Regions from separate parts of the Shewanella aegiceratis genome, predicted to be linked through region 2. Evidence: riboswitches for the same ligand, from Rfam matches in the RefSeq annotation. Region 2 holds a riboswitch; the other holds the start of a gene.

Region 1 (4,621 bases), 2.1 Mb from region 2:
CAGCTATATGCTGACGCCTCTGGCAACAAGTACAGCTTCAGCCTTTGGATCCAAACTGGTGACGTAGAAGATATTTGGTTCAACTACCTAGATATCCCTAACATGCCAAGCAATGTCACTATCGGTGCAGAAAACATCAGCGGTAGCGTAGGTACAACCTTCCACTACAACGGACAAGGTGGCACTGTCACTACTGACGATTATGTTGCACTGCAAGCGACCTCTTCAGGCAGCGTAGAGATCGACTATCTGGCGACGCCAACTAGCTTCAACCCAGGTCAAACAGACAACTTCTCTGTTGACGAAGAAGCGACCTTGGAAGCAAACGTGTTAGAAAACGACACTGTTAGCCAGAAAGTAGCTCGCGTCTCTGTAACTGGTGACGGCATGACAGCTAACGCACAACGCATCATCGATGTTGCGCCAGCTGGTGCACTAGGTGAAGCAACACTGGTTGACGAGCCTGCACACGGTGAAGTGACTCTAGAGAAAGATGGTTCTATTACCTATACACCAGAAGATGATTTCTTCGGTAAAGACTCATTCACTTACACCTCTAAGGATGCCGAAGGCAACCTGAACGCAGCGACCACTGTTAATGTTATGGTTAACAACATCAACGATGCACCTACCGTGGCTCCTACAGGTATGACAAGTACCGAAGGCTTCGTGGTAACCGCTAAGGCCAATGGCAAAGACGTTGATGGTGACAGCCTGACCTACACTTGGACACAGACTGCAGGTACACCTGTTACCTTCAACAACGGTGGCGCAGAAATTAAGTTTACTGCTCCAGCAGGTAACAACACCCTGACCTTCTCTGTCGTTGCCAGCGATGGTGAGCTAGAGAGTGAAGCGGGTACGGCGACTATCACAGTTAACGCCAAGGAAGAGAAATCTTCAGGTGGTGGTTCACTGGGTTGGTTCGCTCTGCTGATGCTACCATTTGCCGCGCTACGTCGTCGCAAGTAAGCAGATAGCTTGAACAGAAAAAGGGAGCCACTTGGCTCCCTTTTTTATTGATAACGCGAAAGGCGACTAAACCAAGCACTGAACGATGAAGTACAAATCCACCAGGCTAAAAGCCAAACCTAAAGCGCAAATACCTTAGTCATCACCTTATAGAGCTCTGTACCTTGATATACTGACGCCGAGGCAAAATGTAGTACGGGCACGCAGTCCACCGGCAAACTCAGAGGCACTATCGCGTCCTCCTCACCATATCTGTCGACACGCAAGATGTTAGCGAGCGGTTCACCGGCCATGAGCGGCTGCCCCACCTTAGCCTTGTACTCCACCAAGCCGCCTTGCGGCGCATGATACTTCTTATAGTCTTTCAGGTAACAGGCGTAGCGTGGCATCTCTGCTGGCTCAACCCGTTCACTTATCACGCCGCGCTTGCTCAGATAGGCCATGATCCCTTCGACATCCACCAGGGCATCTGCCAGGTCGACATTCTCCTGACTACCAAGCTCCAGGGTAAAGGCCGATACGGGCACCTCAATCTCGCGCCCCTGAGTGGCCATGTATTCGCTCAGCTGCCACCAAGGGCAGAAGATAGACTCATCCATGGCCCCGCCAAACTCATTGGGGATCAGCAGGGTATAGGGAATAGAGAAATACTTGGCAGCATCTTGGTCATACTCGGGGCAATAAAGGTGCTTGCACGACTTAGGGCCGGTATGCAGATCCAGCACGATATCCGCCTCATGGCCCATCTGCTGCAGGCTCACCGCCAGACGATGGCCCGTAGTGATCCCCCATGGCTCATGCAGACGGCTATAGCAACGCTCGACCAGCAAGGCCCTGAAATGGGCGATCAGCTCGGCATCGTTCAGGTGTTTATGGCCCTGATACCAGCTAGCAATATCCAGCTTATGGTCGAGATATTCGCGGTTCCAGTTTACCCCTGTTATGGGGTCGAACCGGCCCAGGGTAAACTCGCCACTCTTCTGATTAATTCCCAGAGGATTGGCCAGGGGCACCAAGGTGATCTTGCCGCGCAGCTCACAGCCTTCTAGGGCCTGCATCAGCTGATAGATCACCGCATTGCCCTGCACCTCGGCGCCGTGGACGTTAGCCTGAATATAGACGCTAGGCCCGGTCAGCACCTCAGGGGCAAACTCAAACAGATTCAGCTCGAGATCTTGACCCGTGGCGAGCTCGCCAATCTTTAGCGTAGAACGACCCGGCTTCATAGTGACCCTTCAAACAAGTTTTGATGCAGGGCGCTGACGACCTGAGCCGCCTCAGACTCGGCCACCAGGACACATAAGTTATGTGGGCTGGCGCCCTGACAGATCATGCGCACATTGTGGGGCTCTAACACCTCGAACACGCGGCGACATACACCCGACGTGGTGGCAATCTTATTGCCCACTATCGCCACCAGCGCCAGGCCATCTTCGACCCGCACGCGGCAATGCTGCGACAGCTCCTGCAGTAAGGCCTCGCTCAGCAGGCTGTTTCCGGCAGAATCTGAACCCGTCTTATCTAACGTCAAAGAGACGTTTACCTCTGAGGTGGTGATTAAGTCCACACTGATCTTGTGGCGCGCCAAGGTGGCGAAGGTCTCGGCCAGGAAGCCTTGAGCGTGAAGCATCTGCAGGCTATGCAAATTGAGTAGCGTCTGGTCGCGTCGCACCGCCACGGCGCGATAGATAGGCTCGTCGTTCACCTGATGACGTATCCAAGTGCCGCCAAGTTCAGGAGCCTTGCTAGAGCCGACAAACACCTGAATCTTGTGTCTGACCGCAGGCAAAATGGTTGCCGGGTGCAGCACCTTGGCACCGAAGGTGGCCATCTCGGCCGCCTCGTTGAAACTTATCTCAGGGATAGGACGCGCATTCGGCGCGAGGCGTGGATCTGTGGTGAAGATCCCCGGCACATCCGTCCAGATCTCAACCGCAGACGCATCCAGCGCTTCGGCAAGTAGGGCCGCAGAGTAGTCGCTGCCCCCACGGCCTAACGTGGTGGTGGCTCCCTGTTCATCGGCGCCGATAAAACCTTGGGTCACGATGCGCTGCTCACTAAGCAGTGGTAGCAGATGCTCAGTGCAAAGCTGCTTCACCGCCTCGATCTGCGGCTCCGCGCGGCCAAAATGGCTGTCGGTGCGCATCACCTGACGCACATCGAAGGCACTCGCCCGCTCGCCCTTCTCTCTCAGCACGGCAGCAAACAAGACAGATGAACACTGCTCACCCTGGGCAAGCAGTTCGTCTGTGGTCGCCTTATTGCGGTTTTGGGAGAGCGACTCGCTCAGGCTGGCAATCTTACTTAAGATGGCATCGAGGCGGGCGGCCACATCATGGGGCTGACCCAACTCGTCGAGGATCTTATATTGAATCGAGGCGATCGCCTTGAGCAGCTGCTTACGACGCTCAAAGTCCACATGCTCCTGAGTTAGCTCCACCAGCAGATTGGTCACGCCGCTCGAGGCGCTGACGACCACCACGCGGGTTTCAGGATTGGCCAATACGATATCGGCGCAGCGGTTCATCGCCTCATAATCGGCAACCGAGGTACCACCAAACTTAGCAACAACAATAGACATTAGCGCACCTCAACCCAAGTAGCTGACGATGACACAAAAGAAATAGATAACATTGAATACGCTCCGAACTTACTTCGTTCGAAGAGCCTGGTGCAAAGATGACGCACCCCAAGACGGGAAACAGCGATTGCCACCAGAAGCTCTCCACCAAAAAACAGGTGACAATCGGTGGGATTCAGCCCAGTCGACCGATAAATAGATGAAACCAAACATCTCTTTACCTCGGCGTTAATCTCCCTCATAAACCGTCAACGGAGTTTGGACTCCTCGGGCTTACTACCTAGTTAACGCTCCTCTTCTGTATCACTAACCTTAAGGTCAGGATGCAAGAAAACTATCAAATAACCGAATAAAAAGTCAACGATATTTTAGCTTGTCTTGATGAAAGCCTCTCAAGTTCCCCCGCCTGCTATCGGCTGATGTCGGGCAGCTCGCTAACCAGACAGACCCGGGCGGAAAACTTGCCCAGGGTGAGCTCGTCATACTCCACCAGACAAGGCACCAGTTGCAGCTCGTCCTCATCGACAAAATAGATGGCGTTTTGATTAAACACCTTGCCAAGATCCACGGCTGCGGCCTTATCGATAGACACGGCCCAGCTCTTCTCCATATGGCCTCTGTCACTGGAGGCGCCGATCAGGGCACGATAAGGATATTGAAGACGTTGAATATGACGTTGAAGCTGTTTGTCGAGGAGACGGTTTTGCGAGGGAGAAAGGTGTTGGCCTTTAGGATTATGAGCGGTAATGATTGCAAATGATAACGAAGGGGAAAAAGGTTGCGTAAGTAAAAACTGCGTTTGCTGATAGCATTGCCAAAGATGTTCGCTTGCTGTGCTCATCACTAAAATATTCCTAAATTAGATTCCGTCGATTATAGCAAAATTCCTCCGCCTTCCTAGAGGTGTGAGACAGGTCACTTTATTAAATTTTATTAATACCATCAAAATCATACACTTACACACATAAATGTGATTTACATCAAATCTCAAAGGAATTTTGTTAACATTTCATTTGTTAACAAATGACTAAAACGAGTACAATAAGTTCGTTGATTCACTTCCACTCA
Region 2 (4,621 bases):
AAAGCCGGGATATATCAACTTACCCGTCATGTCGATGACATAGGCATCCTCGGGTATTTTGTCGTTGGCGATAATGGCTTTAATTTTATTATCTTCAATTAACAGTGTGGCATCCTGCCTGGTTTCGCCGGGGGCGATCATCAGGGTGGCGTGGGACAGCGCGGTTAATTTTGGCGTGTTATCAGTTAATTGAGAATTCGCTATCGCCGACGGACTCCCCAATAGACAGGCCGCCAGAATCGCGCTCACAGAGAGAAAATGGATTCGCATAGAGTTTAATTATTATTGGCTGGGATCAAAAGTAGCCCAAGATTATCCCATATCATGAACAATTTCCAAGGGCGGAACTGTATCGGTTTATGTCAAACCTTAGGGCAGGTGTTATCTGAAAGGGTAGGCTATTGATTGGCTAACTTTGACGGAAATAGTACCAAGGAATAATGCCCAGAAGAATGACCTAAATGAATGACCTAAATAAGGATAGATAAAATACTCTAGACATGCCCAAGGCAAATGAGCGACATAAAGGGCAAAACGCGCTTAATCACAAATAAAGAGTAGAAATAAAAAAGCCAACCTTGAGGTTGGCTTTTGCTTGCGACGCCCTAAGTGGGGCGTTTAGGCTTAGATAAGGAAGTCTTCGAGTGAACGACCCTTATCTAATTCATTCTTAAATACGGTTGGTGTGCGACCCTGACCCGTCCAAGTGATCGTTTCGCCATTCACTTCAATTTTATATTTTGGTGGGCGTGGAGCACGTTTTTTAGGAGCTGGCTTAGCAGCCACTGTACCTAAATCGTCAATTGATAAACCAACAGCTTCCATTTGTTGGCGAATCTCTTCTATCTTTGCATTGCGCTCGGCCATAACCGCGCTTTCTTCTTCTGCTTGCTTCTCTTTCTCGGTGATGATTTTTTCAAGCTTAACCGCTACATCTTTTAAATCTTCTACCGACAAATCTTTAACAGCAGCTTTAAAGCGACGACCATGCGTCAATATATCTAGAAATTCGCTCATATTAATTATGTCCTGCTTAAAAATAAAATAGTAAATAGGATTACAGGGCTAATAATAGAAACTAAAAAAGGTTTTATCAAACGAATTAAATGAATATTTGACGCTTTAATGTAAATTTTATTTCAGCTTCTCTATTTTCGCCCCTTTTTGACCCTTTACTTCCCCCTAAACACGCTGTTTTTGATCTGATACAAAGATGCTGATGACTTCCTGTTGACGTTAACGTCAACAGCACGTAAAGTGGCATAAGTTGGTGATAGTTTCGCTATGCACTATTTGTTATCCAGAATAAAGACGTAAGAAGGAAGCCTTATGAAAGTATTGGTGCCAGTTAAACGCGTCGTCGATGCTAATGTGAAGGTCAGGGTTAACGCTGACAATACAAATGTCGATACCGCAAATCTGAAGATGGCCATTAACCCATTTTGTGAGATTGCTGTAGAAGAAGCGGTACGTTTGAAAGAAGCAGGTATTGCGACCGAGATTGTGGTAGCAACCATAGGGCCTAAGGCGTCGCAAGAGCAGCTACGCACGGCGATGGCGCTGGGCGCCGACCGCGGTATTCATGTTGAAACCGACGAAGAGCTTGCGCCGCTTTCTATTGCAAAGATCCTTAATGCGATTCAAGCCAATGAACAGGCTCAGCTGATTATGCTGGGTAAGCAATCAATCGATGGTGACAACAACCAGACTGGCCAGATGCTGGCGGCGTTGGCTGGACTGCCTCAGGCTACCTTTGCCTCTGAGGTGAAGGTTGAGGGCGAACAACTTGTGGTGACCCGTGAAATCGACGGCGGCCTGCAGACCCTTAAGATGCCACTGCCTGCGATTGTCACCACAGACTTGCGTCTGAACGAGCCTCGCTATGCCAAATTACCTAACATCATGAAGGCGAAACGTAAGCCGCTCGATACCGTGACGGTAGACAGCCTGGGCGTGACCCTGAAACAGCATCAGAAGGTGCTCAAGGTGACACCGCCTGCCGAGCGTCAAGCGGGTATTATGGTGGCTTCTGTCGAGGAGCTGGTGGAAAAGCTAAAGAATGAAGCGAAGGTGATCTAAATGGCGATTCTAGTAATAGCAGAACATGATAATGCGACTTTAAAACTCGATACCGCCAAGGTTGTGGCTTGTGCCCAGGCGATCGGCAGTGAAGTCGATGTGCTGGTAGCCGGTCATAACTGTGGCGCCGCGGCCGATAGTGCCAAGCAGCTTGCCGGTGTACGTCAGGTACTGGTTGCCGATAGCGGCGTTTATGCCAATGCCATCGCCGAAAACCTGTCACAGCTGATCGTCTCAGTGGCCAGCGAGTATCAACACATTCTGGCTGCGGCTTCAAGCGTAGGTAAAGATGTGCTGCCTCGTGTGGCGGCGCTTCTGGATGTGGCGCAGCTTTCTGAAGTGGTCGAAGTGGTGAGCGAAGACACCTTCGTGCGTCCTATCTATGCCGGTAGCGCCATGGCGACGGTTCAGAGCCTGGACAACATCAAGGTGATGACGGTTCGTGCCAGCGCCTTCGATGCGGTAGCCCAGGACGGTAGCGCCTCGGTGCAGACCCTGGACAACGAATACAGCGGCGATGTTGAGTTTGTAACTCAGACTCTGTCAGTGTCAGAGCGTCCCGATCTTGGCGCCGCCTCTGTGGTGGTTTCAGGTGGCCGCGCCATGGGCAGCGCAGAGAACTTCGCGATTCTCGAGCAGTTGGCCGATAAGCTGGGCGGGGCACTGGGTGCATCGCGCGCCGCGGTCGATGCCGGTTACGTGCCAAACGATCTACAGGTTGGTCAGACGGGTAAGATTGTCGCGCCGGATCTCTATATCGCCGTGGGTATCTCGGGTGCCATCCAGCACCTTGCGGGGATGAAAGATTCTAAGGTGATCGTGGCGATCAACAAAGATCCAGAAGCGCCTATCTTCCAGGTAGCCGACTATGGTCTGGAAGCGGATCTGTTCGAGGCAGTCCCTAAGCTACTCGAACTTCTTTAATAAAATGTAAATGCCTGGTGAGCACTTTGGTGTTCACCTAAAATTTAGTGTGATATAGATCACATGGAGCGGCTTTGAGGTAGCGTCCTTAAAGCCGCTTGTGTTTTTATGTGCCTCACGTTTGCCGATAGTGACATTGGCAGGCGTCCTGAGACGTAGAGGTGCATTAAATATCAGTAGTATTCGTTAGGGTGATGCCGTTAAGCGAATATGAAAGGATTTGGTGCCGAAGTGGTGGAGTTGATCAAGGCTTGCCGCTGGGGCTGTCATCGAATAGAGGCAGCACTGCCATAGTGCTTCTTATCTGGATTGATAAGTGGAAGGTATACCGAGAATGGGTATCACTATGGAGCGCTACTGATAGGACAGGTGTAATATCTCATGCTATATCCCACCAGTTCAGTTGCCCTCCATTCGTATTTTAACGAAGACAAAATTTTACAATGACAACTTTGAGTTATGCCGATTCGGCACTTTCTTTGCTGCCGCCCGTGGTAGCGATTCTGCTGGCGATCTTTACCCGCCGCGTTCTGCTCTCACTCGGTGTGGGGATCCTCCTGGGGGCACTGTTAATTGCCGACTTTTCACCGCTGGATATGGGTCAATACCTGGGACAGCAGGTGGTGGGCCTGTTTTGGGATGATGGTGCCCTAAACAGCTGGAACGTTTATCTGCTGGGCTTCTTGATTCTGCTTGGGATGATCACCGCCCTGATCACCGTCAGCGGCGCCGCCAAGGCCTTTGCCGATTGGGCGCGCCAGCATATTCGCAACAAGCGTGATGCCAAGCTGCTCACCATGTTCCTGGGCTGCGTGGTCTTTATCGATGATTACTTCAATAGCCTGGTGGTGGGCAGTGTCGCCAGACCGCTCACCGACAGATACTATATCTCGCGTAGCAAACTGGCTTATCTGCTGGACTCAACCGCCGCGCCTATCTGTGTGATCTCACCCGTCTCTAGCTGGGGCGCATACATTATCGCGCTGATCGGCGGCATACTCACCGCCCACGGCTTCACCGACAGCGGTCATCTGAGCGTGTTTATTCAGATGATCCCGATGAATTTCTACGCCATCTTCGCCCTGGTGTTGCTGCTTTGCGTCGCCTTTATGGGGCTGGATGTGGGACCCATGCGTCAACATGAGCTCAACGCCCAGAAGGGTAACCTGTATGACGAGGCCAAGGGCCTGCCGCCCGGGGCTAACAGCGACCTGCCTGAGGCCGATTCTGGCAAGATATTAGGCCTGTTCCTGCCGATCACTGTGCTGGTGTTTGCCACCATCTACTTCATGATAGGTAGCGGTGCCGATGCCCTGGCGGTGGAGAATCTGCCCTTTAGCGTCATTGGTGCCTTCGAGAAGACAGACGTTGCCTCATCGCTCTTCTTCGGCGCCGTGGTTGGCCTGGCCGCGACCTTGGTATTGGTGGTCAGTCAGGGGCTGGATAAGTCGCTTATCCTTAAAGGCGTGATTGCCGGTGCCCGCTCTATGCTGCCCGCCATCTATATTCTGCTGTTCGCCTGGACCATCGCCGGTGTGATAGGCCAGATGGAGACGGGTAAATATATGGCCAGCCTGGCGACCGGTAATATTCCCTTCGCGCTGCTGCCGGCCGTACT

What was found. Region 2 has a riboswitch for lysine ahead of K0H80_RS13190 (Na+/H+ antiporter NhaC family protein). Riboswitches for the same ligand answer to the same signal wherever they lie in the genome.
Region 1: linked by a shared signal. The riboswitch ahead of lysC (lysine-sensitive aspartokinase 3) and the one ahead of K0H80_RS13190 (Na+/H+ antiporter NhaC family protein) in region 2 are both predicted to bind lysine.

What each region holds. Positions count from the first base shown of each region.
Region 1 covers NZ_CP080416.1:883,249-887,869, reverse strand. The annotation lists gene K0H80_RS03970 (S8 family serine peptidase) at 1-972, shown strand, start outside; gene K0H80_RS03965 (succinylglutamate desuccinylase/aspartoacylase family protein) at 1,092-2,198, opposite strand; gene lysC (lysine-sensitive aspartokinase 3) at 2,195-3,553, opposite strand; lysine riboswitch at 3,683-3,859, opposite strand; gene K0H80_RS03955 (DUF3293 domain-containing protein) at 3,963-4,394, opposite strand.
Region 2 covers NZ_CP080416.1:3,001,754-3,006,374, reverse strand. The annotation lists gene K0H80_RS13210 (amidohydrolase family protein) at 1-270, opposite strand, end outside; gene K0H80_RS13205 (H-NS histone family protein) at 625-1,017, opposite strand; gene K0H80_RS13200 (electron transfer flavoprotein subunit beta/FixA family protein) at 1,330-2,079, shown strand; gene K0H80_RS13195 (electron transfer flavoprotein subunit alpha/FixB family protein) at 2,080-3,003, shown strand; lysine riboswitch at 3,152-3,368, shown strand; gene K0H80_RS13190 (Na+/H+ antiporter NhaC family protein) at 3,447-4,621, shown strand, end outside.